4 regions of the Pseudogracilibacillus sp. SE30717A genome follow, and region 3 is predicted to be linked to each of the others. Evidence: riboswitches for the same ligand, from Rfam matches in the RefSeq annotation. Region 3 holds a riboswitch; each other region holds the start of a gene.
The links. Region 3 has a riboswitch for S-adenosylmethionine ahead of metK (methionine adenosyltransferase). Riboswitches for the same ligand answer to the same signal wherever they lie in the genome.
Positions count from the first base shown of each region.

Region 1: it holds a riboswitch for S-adenosylmethionine, as region 3 does, so the genes downstream of both, SPD48_RS18890 (YezD family protein) here and metK (methionine adenosyltransferase) in region 3, are expected to answer to the same signal.
Region 2: it holds a riboswitch for S-adenosylmethionine, as region 3 does, so the genes downstream of both, SPD48_RS18780 (LLM class flavin-dependent oxidoreductase) here and metK (methionine adenosyltransferase) in region 3, are expected to answer to the same signal.
Region 4: it holds a riboswitch for S-adenosylmethionine, as region 3 does, so the genes downstream of both, SPD48_RS17785 (5-methyltetrahydropteroyltriglutamate--homocysteine S-methyltransferase) here and metK (methionine adenosyltransferase) in region 3, are expected to answer to the same signal.

Region 1 is NZ_JAXHDF010000016.1:3,642-5,848, reverse strand. It holds gene SPD48_RS18895 (aminotransferase class I/II-fold pyridoxal phosphate-dependent enzyme) at 1-442, opposite strand, end outside; gene SPD48_RS18890 (YezD family protein) at 652-852, opposite strand; SAM riboswitch class I at 1,017-1,119, opposite strand; gene SPD48_RS18885 (NCS2 family permease) at 1,225-2,207, opposite strand, start outside.
Region 2 is NZ_JAXHDF010000015.1:73,198-75,404, reverse strand. It holds gene SPD48_RS18790 (amidohydrolase) at 1-410, shown strand, start outside; gene SPD48_RS18785 (S-ribosylhomocysteine lyase) at 407-877, shown strand; SAM riboswitch class I at 1,046-1,148, shown strand; gene SPD48_RS18780 (LLM class flavin-dependent oxidoreductase) at 1,214-2,207, shown strand, end outside.
Region 3 is NZ_JAXHDF010000004.1:6,793-8,999, reverse strand. It holds gene pckA (phosphoenolpyruvate carboxykinase (ATP)) at 1-614, opposite strand, end outside; SAM riboswitch class I at 872-981, shown strand; gene metK (methionine adenosyltransferase) at 1,126-2,207, shown strand, end outside.
Region 4 is NZ_JAXHDF010000013.1:45,575-47,781, forward strand. It holds gene SPD48_RS17780 (helix-turn-helix domain-containing protein) at 1-74, opposite strand, end outside; gene SPD48_RS17785 (5-methyltetrahydropteroyltriglutamate--homocysteine S-methyltransferase) at 271-1,380, opposite strand; SAM riboswitch class I at 1,553-1,655, opposite strand; gene srtB (class B sortase) at 1,797-2,207, opposite strand, start outside.

The DNA of each region.
Region 1 (2,207 bases), on a different contig from region 3:
TCGGTGTTTCTATAAAAATTGCTTTCGTATGATCTTGAATAAGTTTTTCAAGCTCTTCGTAATTCGTTCCGTTCCAATAAGAAAATTCAAATCCATATTTTTTCTCATATAAATCAAACAATCTGTAATTCCCACCATATATATCACGCGATGAAATAAAATGTGATCCTTTATCAAATAGAGAAAATACTAACTGAACAGCCGCCATACCAGAGGATGTTGCAAAGGCCTCTTCACCACCTTCTAATTCTGCAACTGCTTCTTCCAATACATTACGAGTCGGATTTCCAGTGCGGATATAATCGTACCCATTTTCCAATCCTATTTCTTCATGACGATATGCAGTAGAAAAGTATAGTGGAGTACTTACCGCCCGAAAATGTTCCTCTCTCCGATTTCCAATTTGCACAAGAAATGTTTCTTTTCGACATCGTTCTGTCATCCTCCAAACCCCTTTCAAATAGTAATTGGGACGAGTAAGCACAGTCCCAGGACATCGCGGTTTTAGCCAGTGAGCAGTAAGAAAGTTTTAGATTTTCTTAACAGAAAAAAAGGCATCTATCACCTTACCAGCCTGAATTTCTGGATAAAAAGTGAAAGATGCCTTTAGTTGTCTAATCGGCATAATATTAAATTTTCATTCCTATGTTCTCAAAATTGTTTAGTTGTTTTTAAATTACTTTCTACATTACGATTTGTTAATCGGCTTGCTTTTTTTTGAAATCTTTTTTTCACCGTCGTATCAATCTGTGTCACTTGCCCATCATGGACTGTAATGACTACTGAACCATAATCGATTTCTCGTAAACTAGCAGTTAAAAAATCCTTTTGTGCATCATCAAGTTTACTCAAATTCTCATCTCCCCTTCAGCTTAATATTAAAGTACAAGTTCAAAAATCTAACTCGTAAAGCTGTCGCGCCTAATAAGAAAAGAAACGATTTTGGTAGACCAATAACCATTAAAAAACCTCTTCTTACATGATAAGAAGAGGTCGAATTTATTCATTCATTTCTCTTCTTATCTTTCAGGCACTTAGCTTGCTGGAATTGGCACAGTACTTAAAAAGTCTGTTGCCGAGGCTTCAAAGGGCCAGTCCCTCCACCTCTCTGGATAAGAAAAAATTACTTTTAAATTAAATTGTAAATATAACTATACACTGTTTTCTTAAGTTGTCAACCTTTTCTGCTAATTAATTTTTACCCTCATCTATCCTACTGAAAACTTAATGACCCGGAAAATAAATCATCTGCAAGACAAAAATTACTCCAAATAGATATAGAATTGGATGGACTTCCCGCCACTTCCCTCGCATCACTTTTAGAAGCGGATACGTAATAAATCCTACGGCAATCCCTGTTGCGATACTAGAAGTTAATGGCATCATTATAACAACAGCAAAAGTTGGAAAAGCTTCATCAAATTCTTTCCATTTGATATTTGCCAGACCTGCCAACATAAAACTACCAACAATAATTAAAGCCGGAGCTGTAATCGCTGATAAAGAAGATATCGCCGCTACAATTGGTGAGAAAAATAATGAAATTAAAAATAAGATCGCAACAACTAGTGTGGTTAGCCCTGTTCTTCCTCCAACTGCTACCCCAGAAGATGATTCAACATACGCACTGGACGGCGTTGACCCAAGCGTCGCCCCTACCGTTGTCGCAACTGCATCAGCAGTTAATGCGGCTTTTGCCTTTGGCAGTTTTCCATCTTTCATTAAATTTGCTTGTTCGGCAACCCCAATCATTGTCCCCGTCGTATCAAAAATGGTCACAAGCAAATAAGCTAACACAACCGTATAAAGTGAATGAGAAAATACTCCCGCAATATCTAAATCAAAAAATACAACCGGCGGAGGTGCCGAGGCAATTTTATCTATATGTAGCATCCCGGTAAAATATCCAATGATCGCCGTTACAAACATCCCGATAAATAGTGCACCTTGCACATTACGAGCTACTAAGATTAAGGTAACTAATAAACCGACAATCGCAAGTAATGTCTGAGGATCAGAAGGTTCACCAAATGAAACTAATGTGTCTTCATTCGGTACGACAAGACCTGACATTTTTAATCCTAAAAAAGCAATAAAAAGTCCGATACCCGCTGTAATTCCATACTTTAAAGAGTCTGGTATGGATTCAAGTAGTAACTCTCGAAACTTTGTAAATGTCAATAACAGAAAAATGAGCCCTGCCAATA
Region 2 (2,207 bases), on a different contig from region 3:
GTACGTTTAGCAATTCTATACGTCAAGAAGTGAAGAAACGATTTGAATTAGTTGTCCAGCAAACTAGTCTGGCTTTTGGTCAACAAGCGAAGGTGCACTGGTATCCTGGACCACCAGCATTAATAAATGATCTAAAAGTTAATCAGTCCCTTCACCGGACTGCTGAAAAACAGCTATTAACAGTAATTGATCCCGAACCGTCTATGGGTGGGGAAGACTTTTCACATTATTTGGAGGATATAAGAGGTGCATTTGTATTTTTTGGTACAAATGGTACAGAAGATTGGCATCATCCGAAATTTACAATTGATGAATTAGCCTTGATGCCAGCAGCAAAATTCTTGTACGAGAGTGCGAAAGATTTATTAAAGTTAACTAATAAAAAAGATATAGGAGGAGATAGAAAATGAGTAAAGTCGAAAAGCTAAATGTAGAGAGTTTTAATTTAGATCATACGAAAGTTAAGGCCCCATATATCCGTCTAGCAGGAGTAAGTAAAGGAATTAATGGTGATGAAATTTATAAGTATGATCTACGGTTTACACAACCTAACAAGGAGCATATGGAAATGCCGGCTATCCATTCATTAGAGCATTTAATGGCGGAATTGAGTAGAAATCATTCAGATAAAATTGTTGATATCAGTCCAATGGGGTGTCAGACAGGGTATTATTTATCCGTAATTAATCATGATAATTACGATGAAATCTTATTATTAGTAGAAAAAGTATTAGAAGATGTGCTTAATGCGACAGAGGTTCCGGCTTGTAATGAAGTTCAATGTGGCTGGGCAGCAAGTCATAGTTTAGAAGGAGCCCAAGAAAATGCGCGTAAAATGCTTGCTAAGAAAGCAGAATGGAGACAAGTGTTTCAATAGGATTAGTGAAAGATTATTTGAGAAATGCTGTTATATGTGAAAGAAGCCCATTTTAAAAAATAGTTATAAAACGTATTGACGGAAGTAAAATTATGGGATATGATTAAACACAACTTAAATCACAGTAAACATATAGGATAAATAATAAATTAAATATAGTAAACGTAATTCTTATAAAGAGAGGTGGAAGGACTGGCCTGATGAAGCCTCGGCAACAACTTTTGAAGTGATGTGCCAAATCCAGAAAGTTATCATAACTTAAAAATAAGAAGAGATAGTTTGTTATGGCCTCTTCTTAATTAAAAAGGAAGAGGCTTTTTAAATGGAGGAATAAAGATGGGATATGAGTTAGGAATTCTAGATCAAAGTCCAATATTTCCAGGGAAACACGCAACGGATGCGTTTAAAAGTACAATTGAATTAGCAAAAGATGCTGAAGATTGGGGGTATAAACGTTTTTGGGTTTCTGAACATCACCACATGAAAAATGTAGCAGGAAGTTCTCCGGAAATAATGATCGCACATTTATTAGCACAGACTGAAAACATAAATATAGGGTCTGGAGGAGTGATGTTACAACATTATAGTCCATATAAAGTAACTGAGAATTTTTATGTCTTATCTTCCTTAGCGCCAGGCAGGGTTGATTTAGGAATTGGGAAAGCTCCAGGCGGCTTTGATTTATCCACTAAAGCACTACAATACGGAACATTAAACAATGGATCTGATTTTAATGAACGATATACATTTGTAAAACAGTTAATCGATGAGGAAATCCCAAAAGGGCATCCGTTGGAAGGAATTAAAGTAATGCCGGAGCCAATCATCAAGCCAGATGTATTTCTGCTTGGTGGGAGTGCGAACAGTGCAGAGCTAGCAGCCAAGTTACAGACGCATTTTGTTTTTGCGCGTTTTTTAAATAGCGATGATGAAGCTTTAAAAGCAGCCTCCCAGACGTATCGTAATATGTATCCAGAAGGTAAATTGATTGTTGCCGTGGCAGTATTGGCAGCTGACTCCAACAAAGAAGCAGACGATCTGGCAAAAGAGTTAAAACTATACCAAGTTATTTTTGAGAAAGGGCGAAAACTTCTCGTACAATCTGCCGAACAGGTTAATGCTTTGAAGAGACAAACGACAGAATCGTTTGAGGTAATAGAGAAGGAGGTTGCAATAATTAAAGGAACTTCAGAAAAGATAAAGAGTGAATTAGACTTTTTGCATAAGACGTATGATATTGATGAATTTATATTGCATACCCCACTTCAAAAAGAAGATGAAAGAAAGAAGTCGTTTAAATTATTACGTCCAAATAGAATCGGAAACAATA
Region 3 (2,207 bases):
TAATTCATGACAGAAAAGATTGATTTCTTAATCTCACCAGCGTATTCTGTCCCACCAATAAGCACAACACGCTTTTTAAACGATATAACGATAAATGTTTCTGAATTTGTCCCATCCACTTCAGGGTCTGCTTTACATGTTGGAGCAGATATAACAGTAAATTCTGATGTATGATTTTTAAGTTCATTCTCATTAGGTGTAATAAATAGTTGGCGAGCAAACAAATTGTGCCAAGCATATTCATTAATTACTTCAACTTGCAAGCGGAATTTTTCATCTGCTCCTGCAAATCCTTTAAATGAAAACAGTTCATTCTTTTCTTTTAAGTGATTAATTACCTTATCATATAACTTATCAAATGACGTTTCATCTAACGGCTGATTTACTGCTCCCCAATCCACAATATTATCAGAAACATCGTCTCGAACGATAAATCGATCTTGCGGTGAACGCCCTGTATATTTTCCAGTAGTAGCCTTAACAGCACCAGTTGCAGTTAAGACACCTTCTTCTCTAGATAAAATTTTCTCTACTAATAATGGAACAGATAAATTGGTGTGCACATTATTATTTACAGTTAATTCTTGATTCATAGACTTTGCTGTCATGTTCATTACACAAACCATCCTTTACAAGTACTTAATTCTGAATATAGTATAACACATTTGATTATATAGTCCATACTAAATGTGAAAACAAAAATAGCTTACTAATTATATATGTAATTTTTGAATTTTTATCCTTTATAATATGCGGATTAACGGTGGTTCGGGAAAAATGTTTACAATATTGTGAATGGAGTAAAAAGAACATAAATTATTCCTGTTTGACACAAATAGACACTTTGAGGTAAGCTAGTGCATAACGGACTCTCTTATTCGGAGTTGGTGGAGGGACAGACCCGAAGAAGCCCAGCAACCATCACATTATGTGAAAAGGTGCTAACCTGATGCAAGGAAATAATTCCTTGAGCAATAAGAGTGAAAGGCAGTATTTCCTTTCCTCTATCACTAGCGGGAAGGATTTTTTGTTTGAACGAATACGAACGAATTATGAATTAAGACTTCCTTTGACCTCTGATGTTTTTGAGCTCCGTGTTACATTAATAAGGAGGCTAATTATAGCATGGCAGAAAATCGTCGGTTATTTACATCTGAGTCGGTTACAGAAGGTCATCCTGATAAAATATGTGACCAAATATCAGATGCTATATTAGATGAAATTTTAAAAAAAGATCCAGATGCTCGTGTTGCTTGTGAGACGACAGTTACCACAGGACTTGTATTAGTGGCTGGAGAAATAACTACTTCAACCTATGTGGACATCCCACGCACTGTAAGAAACACGATAAAAGAAATTGGATATACACGTGCGAAATATGGTTTCGATGCGGAAACTTGTTCCGTTTTAACAGCTATTGATGAACAATCACCAGATATTGCAAGTGGTGTGGATACCGCTTTTGAGGCACGGAAAGAAGGGAAAGAAGAGACCATTGGGGCAGGTGACCAAGGGTTAATGTTCGGCTTTGCTTGTGATGAAACGGAGGATTTAATGCCGCTTCCGATATTTCTAGCGCATCGGCTAGCAAAACAATTGGCAGATGTACGTAAAAATGGAACATTAAATTATCTTCGACCTGACGGCAAGACTCAAGTTACAATTGAATATGATGAAAATGATCAACCGATCCGCGTGGATACGATCGTTATTTCCACACAACATCATGAAGATCTTACATTAGAACAAATTGAAAAAGACATGATGGAATATGTCATCCATCCTGTAGTGCCAAGCTTTTTATTAGATGAGAATACAAAATATTATATTAATCCCTCAGGTAGGTTTGTTATCGGAGGACCGCAGGGAGATGCTGGTTTAACTGGTAGGAAAATTATCGTTGATACGTACGGCGGATATGCTCGCCATGGTGGAGGGGCATTTAGTGGGAAAGATCCTACCAAGGTTGACCGATCGGCAGCTTATGCGGCAAGATATGTAGCGAAAAACATTGTAGCGGCTCATTTAGCTGAAAAATGTGAAGTTCAATTGGCATATGCAATTGGAGTTGCGGAACCAGTATCCATTTCGATAAATACATTTGGTACTGGAAAGGTTGCTGAAGATAAGTTAGTTGAGGTAATTCGTCAGTTATTTGATTTAAGCCCGGCAGGAATTATTGAAATGTTAGATTTAAGAAAACCTAT
Region 4 (2,207 bases), on a different contig from region 3:
CCCAAATCTTCTGCTAATTTTTCCTGTGTAAATGAATGTTGCTGCCTAAGCCTTTTTAAATTCATATTTATCATACATTTCACACCTCCTTCACTAGTATGCTATATATTGTAAACCCGGTCTATCAACAAAGAATAACATTGATGGTATAATTTATTGCCTATGACTTTCCCACAAACTAAAGGCTATCACATGAAAAAAGCGATAGCCTGTAAAGTTAATATGCTTAGTCAATTCAGAATGCTGAATTATTCCAAGGCTGTAAAAATATTAATAGCCTAATTCCTCTTTTGCAATGTCAGTAATAAACTTTAGCTTGTCCCACTGTTCTTCTTCTGTTAATTTATTTCCATGATGAGTAGATGCGAAGCCGCATTGTGGGCTGATACAAATTTGTTCTTTCGGAATATATTGTGTTGCTTCTTTAATTCTTGCTTTAATATTTTCCTTATCCTCTAATTGACCAGATTTGGATGTAAATAAACCTAGCACTACTTGTGGTCCCCCGTTTGGAATATATTCCAGTGGTTTAAAATCTCCGGAACGATCGTCATCATACTCAAGGAAAAACCCATCCACTTTTTCTTTTGCAAATAGTGTTGGAGCAATCAATCCGTAGCTACCTTCAAATGCCCAATTCGAACGATAATTCCCACGACAAAGATGAGTCGTTACATAAAGATCTTCCGGCTTTCCTTCAAGCACCCCGTTAATTACCTTTAACGCTAATTCAATCAATTTCTCTCTTGAATATTTACCGTCATTAAAAGGAATGTCTGGTGAAGATAGACCAGCAATATAAACATCATCAAATTGCAGATAACGTACACCTGCATCATAAAATGCTTGTAACGCATCTCGATACGTCTGTATAATGTCTGCAGCATATTCTTCAATATCCGGATAAATTTCTTCGTTGCGAATACCCTTATTAAATAACTGGTTCGGACTTGGGATTGTCTGCTTGGCAACAGCACGTCCATCTACAATTTCATTGAAGACAATAAAATCTTTTATATGTGGATGGTTTGGATTGAATGAGATTTTACCGACATTTCGTACATCATATCTCTCTGTTTCCTCGTCCCCATTAAATATAAAACCTGTTTCCGGCACATACCCTTCTACCCCATTTAGATGCTCCAGGAAATCAGTATGCCAAAATCTACGTCTAAACTCTCCGTCTGTTACAGCAGACAAGCCAATTTCAATTTGTTTATCAACAATACGTTTTATTTCCTGTGTTTCAATGTCGTATAACTCTTCTCGTGATATATCTCCTGCTTGAAAATCTTTTCTCGCTTGATGAATGATTTCCGGTCTTAATAAACTCCCTACATGATCTGCTTTAAATGGTGCTTTCGTTAATGTAATTGTCATTAATTATTATCCTCTCTCATATTGTTTATTAGAATTAATTCGCTCTTTTTTAAACATTGATGATAATCGTCTTTTCCACCCCTCCTGTAGCCTTGAATTTTTCGGGGTTTTTTAACATCAAAAAACCCCTTCTTGAATAAGAAGAGGTTAATATCACGATAGTCCTTCACTCTTCTCATCTTCAAGCATTTACGCTTCTGGAATTGGCACAGTACTTGTAAAAGTCTGTTGCCGAGGCTTCAAAGGGCCAGTCCCTCCACCTCTCTGGATAAGAAATTAAAACTATTTAATTATTGATTACTAATTTAACTTGACTGAGTAAAAAAGTCAAGGAAAAAATAGTTTAAGATTTTACCTATTCATTATTGCGTGCCTAACATATAGTGTCAAATGACTGTTCATTTGTTTTTTGCGACCTATTTATCCCTATCTACCAGCTTAGCATGAACAACGAAACGTCCTTCATCCGGGTCAAGCGTGTAATCACATGTTGATAACGTCAATATCGTATCATCTTCTTGAACAGAAACATCGGTTGCATAGACGGATCTATTTTTCATTTCATCTACTAACGATTGAAATTCTTCTTCTGTATCAAAATCAGTTTGTATATAATCAAAATCCGTCGTTGTATAATAAGCGGAAAAAACAATAGCATCGTAACTATGATATAACGTATCAAAATGGATGGTTGAATGAGTGTCAAAAAAGTCTTCATCCAAGTATTTTGTTAACTGATTAAACATTGTCTCATCTTTCATCCGATGGCCATATAAAATAAAATTTTTATTTTCTTCTGTTAAATAATTTCGATAATCGGCAAAAAT